Regions from separate parts of the Brevibacillus sp. MER 51 genome, predicted to be linked through region 1. Evidence: riboswitches for the same ligand, from Rfam matches in the RefSeq annotation. Region 1 holds a riboswitch; the other holds the start of a gene.
What was found. A riboswitch is a leader RNA that binds a small molecule or an ion and turns the genes downstream of it on or off. The one in region 1 is predicted to bind lysine.

Region 1 (5,085 bases):
CGGAATTTCTTCTCCCTAGTTTATACGTTTGGAAAAGGAAATAGTTGTGCTGCCCTGATAAGTTTTTTCAACAATATCCACATTATCCACAAGCACAAAAACCTTAGGAAGAAAGACTTATACACAGAGATGTTAGTAACTACTTCTTACCCTTGACCAGAGTACGGGCGGGAAGGACACAGAAAAAAGAGCGGCTATCCAGCCACTCTTTTTTTGCTCCTGACACCTGCTACTCCTGTTGCGAAAGCCATGTAAAATACCGGGAGACCAGTCGAACGGCAACCTCGATCGCGTCTTCGTTCGGCTCAATCTTGGAATGGTGCAAGCCGTACGGCGTTTGCACACCCAGCCAGAACAAAAAGCCGGGGATTTCTTTCAAAAAGTAACCGAAGTCTTCTCCGGTCATGGCTTCCTTGCAGGTAATGAGAGTTACCTCTTCACATTGGTCCTGTACCCATTGCATGAAGTCTGTCGTTAGCTGCTCCTCGTTGTAAACCTGGCAGTAGCCAACACCGTAATCAATCGTTGCCTGGCAATCAAAACCTATTTCCACTCCCTTTACGAGAGATTCAATGCGGCTTTTGACGAGTGCCATCGATTCCATCGAAAAGGTTCGGATGGTCCCTTCTAGCCTGGACTTCTCCGCGATGATGTTCTGCTTCGTCCCGCTCTCCAGCTTGCCAATCGTTATGACGGCCGAATCCAATGGATCGATATTGCGCGAAATAATCGATTGAAGCTGTGTCACAAGATGGCTTCCTGCAACCACCATGTCACTCGCCTTGTGGGGGAAGGCTGCATGCCCCCCTTTGCCAACCAAATCAATGTACAACTCAGAAGTATTGGCAAACAAAATTCCTGGCTTCGTCGCAATATGACCAACTGGATATTCCGGCGCGATATGCAGGGCAAAAATGCAGTCCGGTCGCCAGTCTGCAAACTCTTCACTTTCCATCATCGGTTCAGCACCGCCAGGGCCTTCTTCTGCCGGCTGAAAGAGAAACAACAAATCATCTGCGATCGGATGCTCGGTAAAATGCGTCAGGAGGCCAAGTGCAATTGCCATATGCATGTCATGCCCGCAAGCATGCATGTATCCTTCATGAAGCGATCGAAACGGATAGGACGTTTCCTCTACGATCGGCAGGCCATCCATATCCGTCCGCCAGGCAATTAATCGTTTTGGCTCTGTTCCTGCCAGCTTGACCAAAATGCCTGTCCGCCACGTTTTGATCTCGATTCGCTCCTGAGGCAGCTTTTTCAAATAATCGAGCAAGTATTGTTGCGTCTTCACTTCAGCGAAGCCTGGCTCCGGTATTTGGTGCAGGTCTCGGCGAATTTGTGTAAACAAGGAAGTCGTCATGGTCTACGCCTCCTTTTTCGTACTTGTTCTTGCTGTTAATTGCTCCTCAAACACGGCAAGGAAACGGTCCACATCGGCTTTGGTCAATGTCAGTGGCGGAAGCAGACGAACAATCGTTTTCTGCGTCACGTCAACGAGAATTCCTTCGTCAAGCAATGCTTGCTGCAAGTGGCTTACCTCTTCCGGGGTGGAAGAGAGCGGAATTCCAACCATCAAGCCTTTTCCGCGCAGGGATTGCAGCTGATCCGGAAGGCGCGTTCGCAACGCTTCCAAGCCCGACCACAGGTACGCAATCACTTCTTCTACGTGAGCGATGAAGGCTGGATCAAGCAATTCGTCCAACACGACATTCCCCAGGGCAGCAGACAGTGGCGATGGTGCGAATGTCGTTCCGTGATCCCCTGGTTTGAACTGATTCATCAGCTTTGGACCAGCGATGACACCGCCGAGGGGAAGCCCTCCCCCTATACCTTTGGCAAAAAGGATAAGGTCTGGCGTTACGCCTGCATGCTCATAAGCAAAGAGCTTTCCTGTTCTGCCCATTCCTGTCTGGATCTCGTCCATGACAAAGAGCATACCTTCTTGCTCACAGATCGCAGCTACCTCTCGCAAGAACGCTTCGGATAACGGTACGACACCGCCAGAACCCAATACTGGCTCCATGAGGACCGCAGCGGGTCTTGCTTCCTGGCAAATCGCTCGCAATCCTGCCGTGTCCTCCACATCCAGTTCATAAACAGGAAAAGCTGGCTGAGGAAAGTCTTGATAGACGTGAGCCTGCCTCGTCAGACGCACTGCTCCGAGTGTTCGCCCATGAAAGCTGTTGCGCAAGACAACGATGCCCTCACGACCAGCTCCCTCGTTTTTTGTCCATTTGTGAATCAGCTTGATGGCAGACTCTGTGGCCTCTGCACCAGAGTTGGTGAAAAACACCTTACCGCTGATGCTGTTCGCAACCAAACGCTCGGCTAAACGAATAGCCGGCTTGTTTAAAAATACATTGGAAATATGCAAGAAGCGCTCTCCCTGCTCACGCAGAGCCTGTACAATGCGCGGATGAGAATGCCCCAAAACGTTTACCGCGAGTCCGGTAAACAAGTCGAGATAACTCTTCCCGTTCGTATCGTACAAGTAATTTCCTTCGCCTTTGTCTATGGCAATCGGAAGTCTTTTGTAAGAGGAGACGATATATTGTTCATCGAGCGAACGCCAGTCCATGTGCACTCTCTCCCTTACAGCTGACGTAGCTCCTGCTTGATCTCTGTCTTGGAACGAGTTTTTTCATCGATTTGCTTGATCACACGTGCAGGCGTTCCCGCAACTACTACGTATGGAGGTACATCTTCAATGACGACAGCGCCTGCTGCAACGACAGCACCTTTTCCTACGCGTACACCTTCCAGAATGACTGCATTTGCTCCGATGACAACATCATCTTCGACAACAACTGGCTGTGCAGACGGCGGCTCGATAACGCCCGCGATAACCGATCCCGCACCGATGTGGCAGTTTTTCCCGATAGTTCCACGTCCACCTACTACAACATTCATGTCGATCATTGTACCTTCACCGATAACTGCACCGATGTTAATGGAAGCACCCATCATGATGACCGCGTTGTTACCAATTGTCACTTGGTCACGGATAATTGCGCCTGGCTCAATACGCGCTTGAATCCCTTTTGTATCCAGCAATGGAATGGCGGAGTTGCGACGGTCACTCTCTACTACATAATCTTCAATTTTGTCTGCGTTAGCAGCGAGCACTGGCTCAATCTCTTTCCACTCACCAAAAACAACACCAGTAGGACCAGTAATGAAAGCTTTGGAGCTCGCACCGAAGTCGATTCCCTCCAGGTTCCCTTTCACATATACTTTCACGGGTGTTTTCTTTTCGCTTTTTTGGATAAACGCGATAATTTCGTTGGCATCCATCATATTCATTGTTACATCCTCCTCAAAATAACAGCATGGTAAATCAAAAAAAGCAATGAGTGCATTCGCTATCTCATTGCTCTTGATACTACAGAAGCAAATCATAAATAGCGCTCCACAAAAAGACGTAAGGTCCCTTGTGACAGGATGTTCATTTTTCATGAGACACCCCAGCCTGTGCTACGTAGGGGCATAGCATAAGCTTCGGCGCTTTAGCCTTTCTTCCTTCTCCTGCCCCCTGGCAGATTGCGAAAAGACTTACTCTTCTTCGGCGCACCTCTATTTAGAGTACATTATTATAATTTTATTTAACTCTACCAAAATCAATGAAACGTGGCAATAAGAAAAAAGTTATTGACAACGATTCTCATTTTCATTATTTTATTTATTGAGAATGATACTCATTATCCAATTGGAGGGTTTACGTTTTATGAGCATTTTGATGGTTTACGCGAGCATGACAGGGAATACACAGGAAATTGCTGAAGCAATTGCAGAAGGTATTCGTTCCACTGGTGCTGAGCTGGAGATAAAAGAAGTGATGGATGCAAACGCAAAAGAACTCGAGGCTTACGACGGAATCTTGCTTGGCGCCTACACATGGGGCGACGGCGAACTCCCAGATGAATGCATGGATTTTTATGAGGAAATGGACGATATTGACCTTAGCGGGAAAAAGGTTGTTGCTTTTGGCTCTTGCGACTCCGCTTATGAGCATGTCGGTGCAGCAGTTGATATTTTGCTGAAAAAGGCGAGCGAACGGGGAGCAGAAACACCAATGGAAGGATTGAAAATCGAGCTTTCTCCTACTGCAAAAGAAGTGGAAACTTGCAAAGCATTTGGGGTATCGTTTGCTGAATTGCTCGGATAATCGTTGTTTCCCAAATAGTCTGGCACATGCTATACTATCAATCCAACTTTTTCAGGAGGATTGATCTCATGACACTACATACGGACGAGATTCTCTTACGGCCTCTCCACCAACAAGACGCAGCCGAGCTCCTAGAGCTTCGGCTGCGCAATCATGACTTTCTCCAACCATTTGAACCGATCCGCCCCGCTTCATTTCTGACCCTCCCAGTACAGCAAGAACAGATTTCACAAGCGCAGAATGATTTTGAACGTGGCACTGCCTATGCTTTCGGCGTATTCTCCCGGGAATCCGGAAAGATGATTGGACGTATTGCGTTGTCAAATGTGGCACGCGGCGCATGGCAAAATGCAACGATTGGTTACTTCATGGATCAGGCGTGCAATGGCAAAGGCTATACGACATTAGCCGTAAATCTTGCCCTTCGCTTTGCTTTCACGGATGCTGGGCTACACAGGGTACAAGCGGCTGTAATGCCTCGCAACCAAGCATCCATTCGTGTCTTGGAAAAAAACCGTTTTCGCCAGGAAGGCCTTTCGTTACGCTATTTGCAAATTAACGGCGTATGGGAGGACCATCTTATCTACGCTCTTACAGCTGAGGAGTGGTCTTTGTAATCTCCCCACTCTTTTCGCTATCGCGCAGCCGCTCCAGGATGCGCCGTTTGCGGTACAGCATCATCCCCGCTTCGGCGACATCCTGTACGGTTGAGCGATTCAAATACGCCCCGAACAAAATACCCGCAATGGGCACCATTTGAAATAACTTTTTCCACCCAAAGTTTTCTGTGTACGTTACCACGACTTCACGCCATCCCTGCAATTGCGCCATTACCTCTCTCTGGGCAGTTGGGTCATCAAAGCGGGAGAGCTCAGCGAGTATCGCTTTTTTCCCTACGATGTCCGATGAAGCAAACT
Region 2 (5,085 bases), on a different contig from region 1:
CACCGTACGCTCCGGCAAATATTGCTTGCTCTCCAAAAACTTTTCCATATTAATCACTCCATCGCGAGATCCGAGTAAAGACAGCACCGGCAAATTCACCTTCTTCAAGTTCCCCTGACTGTTCGGATACGCTCCCAGTAAAAACACACCGTTGATTCGGTCCGGATGGTTAGCTGCGAATTCAGCTGCCATGGTACCACCGAGCGAATGTCCTCCGATGACAAACGTTTTATTTGGGTAGGCCTTCAATACTTGTGTCGCTCGCGTCATATCGCTTACGGCCAAATTCAGCGGCATTCGCGCGAGAAAAACATGGTAGCCGTAGCCTGCCAAGGCACGGGCAATCGGAGCATAGCTCTCCGGTTTGACCAGTGCTCCCGGATATAAGATGAGTCCCGGTTCGCGTGATTCCCCGCCTTGGAAGATAATCCAGTCATTCGTATCCATGACCGTAATCCCTTCACCGCCTTGCATGGCCGTTAACGCTGCCTGATCGGGCTGATATGGCTGCAAATACCATATAGCCAGACAAATCGCCCCTAGTGTCACCAATACCAGTGCCTGAAACCATTTTTTGCGTGCTTGACTCATCCTACCCACCTCATTTCCGTTCCCACGTATGATGCTACTTATTATGTCTCAAACACTCTGCACATGTGCATAACTTGTGAATCTCGACATTTTCGTGGTGTTGACGAACTAATCTTTTCATAGTAGTATTCAAACATACTACTTAATTTCTCGTGCAGCATATCGAGACTGAGACTGATTTTGGTCCTGAACTTGCTGAAAAGTATGGAAACTACTCGATTTTTACCAAAAAGAGAAGGGATGAGAATTGTTATGAATTTACAGGATGTACAATTTTGCGAGGAACTGGTAAGAAGTGTTGGAAAGGAGCTGCTAGTGGAATTTGAAAATGGCGCGCCCTGCCACAGCAAGGAAGCAATGGCTAAACGCTTTGAAGAGGTAAATGCCGTGGTTGAAGCTCGATTGAAGCAATCATTATCCGAGCGTTTTCCCACCTATGAATTCTCTGACGCGGAATTCGATCTGGCTGCACAGGAACAGCCTGAATTCGCAAGTCCTTACTGGGTGATGGATGCAATCGATGGAGCAGTTCATTTTCTGCAAAGTATGCCGATGTGGGCTACTTCCCTCTGCCTGATTGACGGAGGACGCACGGTTGTTTCTTTTGTCTATGATCCATGCCGTGATGAACTGTTTACAGCAATTGACGGGGGTGGAGCTTTTCTAAACGGACAAAAAATCAGTACCTCAGCCAAATCGCAGCTGAGTGAGTGCATTTTAGGTACACTCTTTGCTTCCTCCGAGCCAATGAACCACTTGGTCGGTAAGTATACAGCAAATTCCTTGACAAGAGTGATGCCAGAGGCTTTTGCCATCCGCATGCAAGGCGCGGTATCACTCCATCTGGCCTATGTGGCATGCGGGCGACTCGACGGTTACTGGGAATACGGTGAAGGGGTGTATGATTGGCTGGCTGGTGCACTTTTGGTCCAGGAAGCCGGAGGCAAAATTACGGATACGCAAGGAAACGATTTTTGCTGGAAAAGCTCAGGCATCGTAGCAGCAGGTTCGTCCATCTACCCTAAGCTGGTCCAATTGACCCCAGCTTCATAAATGAACAGATAAAAAGGGTGAGCTTTAGCGCTTCACCCTTTTTCCTTTTTCCGTTCACGAAAACGGCGGACCTTCATCAAGTTTCCGCACATTTTGTCATCACACCAGCGGCGCACCCGGTTGCGGCTTTCATCATAAAACACCCAGCGGCAATCCTCGTTGTCACATATTTTGATTCGCTCAAGATGCTGTGGGGCAAGCAACTCCGCGAAAGAAGCAGCAATTTGTGTCATGACAAGCGGCCAGCCCTCTGTTGAGCTGGATTGCTTTTGCCTGTAGCCGCCCTCCTCCTCTACAAACAACACCTGCCTATGAAATGGGGCGAGGGCCAATACTTTGTTCAATTCCACAAGGTCCTCCTCTTGGAATCGGTCCCCATGCACAACGGTTTCCAGCATACGTCTCAAACGTTCGCGCAACTGCAAAAGAGACACAGCATACTCCTCATCCATAGGTAGCGGAGCGGTTAGCTTGTATGTTTGCAAAAAGGATGACAGCCATTCCTGGTTCTCCAGACGATTTTCCCAACGACCAGAACCGCGCCAATCCCTCCAATCACTATTTAAAAAATCGATACAAAGCCAGTCCATGGCATCATCTCTCCTGACGAAACCCTTCATTTTTCTCTCTTGTATGACCATACAGGATATGGTAATCTCTATTTGTAACCACCATAATTAAATTAACTGGTTACACACTCGTTTCTTACTGTTATTATAGCGTTTCATCAATCTGTTTCACAGACGAGGAGGAAGCGTATGAATCGGAAGGAATTGCTTTTGCACGGATGGGAATGTGCGTATGAGAAGGAAGACTGGTATCCCCCCTTAAAAGAAGTGCTTTCCGGAGTATCAGCAGCGGAGGCTAGCTGGCGCCCTGTAGGAGAAGCAGCTAACACAATCTGGGAAAACGTCAGTCATCTTCTTTATTACAAAGAACGTCTGTTGCATCGTCTTTTGGACACCGAATTTCATGGCTCTGCCGAGACGAACGATGATACCTTCACCCCATCCGGCGGTCCTGATGACGAAGACGCTTGGCAAGCTACCCTTTTGCGAATGGAAAGCGTCCATCGCAACATTCATGAACAGCTTTCCTTGCTGACGGATGAAGAGCTAAACGAGAAGGCTACCTATACACCGATTTACCAAAACGTCATGAGTCTTGTCTTGCATGATGCGTTTCATACGGGACAAATTGTCCAAATTCGCAAGCTGCAAGGCTCTTGGCCTGCCAGACGCTCATTTGAATAACAAAATTTCACATTGATTAATCCCGAACAATCCTTTATATTTGATGAATCACATAATTTCATACATGTTATCCTCATCTTTCACGGTGAGGATAGAGGTCGCGGCTTTTATATCATCCTGTACGAGATTCAGAGAAAATCAATGACTCCAGGTAAGGAAAATCCGCCGAAGCCCATATCGCGTCTCTGTGCGATTGGGTTGGGGCTGTACTCGAAAGGGGCAGAACTGTCACGTTTGCACGCCAAGCAAACGTGGTGAGCTATCTTCAGTGAAGGCTTGGTGGGGATTGGATGATACCGCCCTATGCCATTTTTTGGCTATGGCGGTTTTTTAATTTCCGACCTTCCTTCTCAAAAATCAAGAAAGGTCGTGCAAGCAGCTTATGTCACAAAATCAATTGCAACGTGGTTTAAAAGCCCGACACCTGACGATGATCGCCATTGGCGGGTCGATTGGGACGGGATTGTTTCTCGCGAGCGGGGGCTCGATTCACTCTGCCGGACCAGGTGGAGCGTTAGTCGCCTATCTCGCTATTAGTATCATGGTTTACTTTTTAATGACCAGCTTGGGGGAAATGGCGGCCTTCATGCCTGTTTCCGGTTCATTTTCGACGTATGCCACACGGTTCGTCGATCCATCTCTCGGCTTTGCTCTCGGTTGGAACTACTGGTACAACTGGGCCATTACCATTGCCGTCGAGCTGTCAGCTTCCGCACTTATTATGAAATATTGGTTCCCAGATACCCCAGCGATAGTGTGGAGCGCTTTGTTCCTCGGATTGCTGTTCGCCTTGAATCTCCTGTCTGTGAAAGCCTATGGAGAATCTGAATATTGGTTTGCCTTGATTAAAGTAGTAACGGTTATCATCTTTATTATTGTCGGTGTGTTGATGATTTTTGGCATTATGGGTGGTCAAGCAGTTGGCTTCCAAAACTTCACCAAAGGCGACGCGCCATTCAATGGCGGCTTCATGGCCCTGCTCGGTGTCTTTATGATTGCCGGATTCTCTTTCCAAGGGACGGAGCTGGTTGGTGTCGCAGCTGGAGAGAGCGAAGACCCTGCCCGCAACATTCCGAAGGCCATCCGTCAAATTTTTTGGCGCATCCTGCTCTTCTACATCCTCGCTATTTTGATCATCGGGTTGTTGGTTCCATACGATAATCCAAATCTGATCAGTGGCGACCTGACGGATATTGCGATCAGTCCGTTTACGATTGTATTTGAAAATGCCGGATTTGCTTTTGCAGCATCCGTCATGAATGCCGTTATTCTCACGTCTGTATTGTCTGCTGGTAACTCTGGCATGTACGCCTCTACACGCATGCTGTGGAACTTGGCGAAGGAAGGAAAAGCACCAAAATGGTTCGCAAAAGTAACAAGTAATGGCGTACCTATCAATGCCTTGATCTTGACTGCGCTCATCGGCGCCCTTGCTTTTCTGTCCTCTCTGTTTGGGGAAGGCGAAGTGTACGTATGGCTTTTGAATGCGTCTGGTATGTCAGGCTTCATCGCTTGGCTGGGAATTGCCATTAGTCACTACCGTTTCCGCAAAGCGTTTATCGCTCAGGGCCGTGACTTAAGCGAATTGCCTTATCGGGCAAAGTGGTTCCCGTTTGGACCGATTTTTGCCTTCATCATTTGCTGTATCGTTATTTTGGGGCAAAATTACTCCGCATTCTTGGGTGGAACGATCGACTGGTATGGCGTCGCGGTCTCTTACATTGGTTTGCCTCTGTTCTTAATCATTTGGCTCGCTTATAAAGTCACGCAAAAGACAAAGCTCGTCCCTCTTGAACAAGTTGACTTCAGCATGGATGAATACACGAAATAATCGCAGAAAAAATACGGACTTCCGTTATCTGAACGGGAGTCCTTTTTCATGCTAAACAGTATATTAATAATTGCCCGAAAAGAGCCGATAGTATAGAAAAGAAGCAATAGAGATCCGTTTCCTTCCGTTCTCGCAACTCATACTAGTCATCTGATAAAAGGTAACCATGATCTCCTGCCTTCACGACTGAACTTGAATCCATGTGAGGAGAGTAGAACATGCACATCCAATCGAATAACCGCTACCTACCCCCCCAGCTATCCACTAACCAACTTGCACCCAAAATGGTGACAGGAACTCGTTTAGAATTGCCCAGATTGCCCGAGCACGATACAGTAGATCTTCGTTCTCACAAAG

Region 2: linked by a shared signal. The riboswitch ahead of M3630_RS27330 (amino acid permease) and the one ahead of dapD (2,3,4,5-tetrahydropyridine-2,6-dicarboxylate N-acetyltransferase) in region 1 are both predicted to bind lysine.

The regions. Positions count from the first base shown of each region.
Region 1 is NZ_JAMAUS010000005.1:337,992-343,076, forward strand. Features, by position in the region: gene M3630_RS13800 (N-acetyldiaminopimelate deacetylase) at 230-1,363, opposite strand; gene M3630_RS13805 (aspartate aminotransferase family protein) at 1,367-2,581, opposite strand; gene dapD (2,3,4,5-tetrahydropyridine-2,6-dicarboxylate N-acetyltransferase) at 2,596-3,306, opposite strand; lysine riboswitch at 3,398-3,587, opposite strand; gene M3630_RS13815 (flavodoxin) at 3,728-4,168, shown strand; gene M3630_RS13820 (GNAT family N-acetyltransferase) at 4,237-4,785, shown strand; gene M3630_RS13825 (EcsC family protein) at 4,760-5,085, opposite strand, start outside.
Region 2 is NZ_JAMAUS010000021.1:3,701-8,785, reverse strand. Features, by position in the region: gene M3630_RS27350 (alpha/beta fold hydrolase) at 1-591, opposite strand, end outside; gene M3630_RS27345 (inositol monophosphatase family protein) at 844-1,644, shown strand; gene M3630_RS27340 (CGNR zinc finger domain-containing protein) at 1,677-2,234, opposite strand; gene M3630_RS27335 (DinB family protein) at 2,403-2,897, shown strand; lysine riboswitch at 2,982-3,167, shown strand; gene M3630_RS27330 (amino acid permease) at 3,280-4,728, shown strand; gene M3630_RS27325 (hypothetical protein) at 4,947-5,085, shown strand, end outside.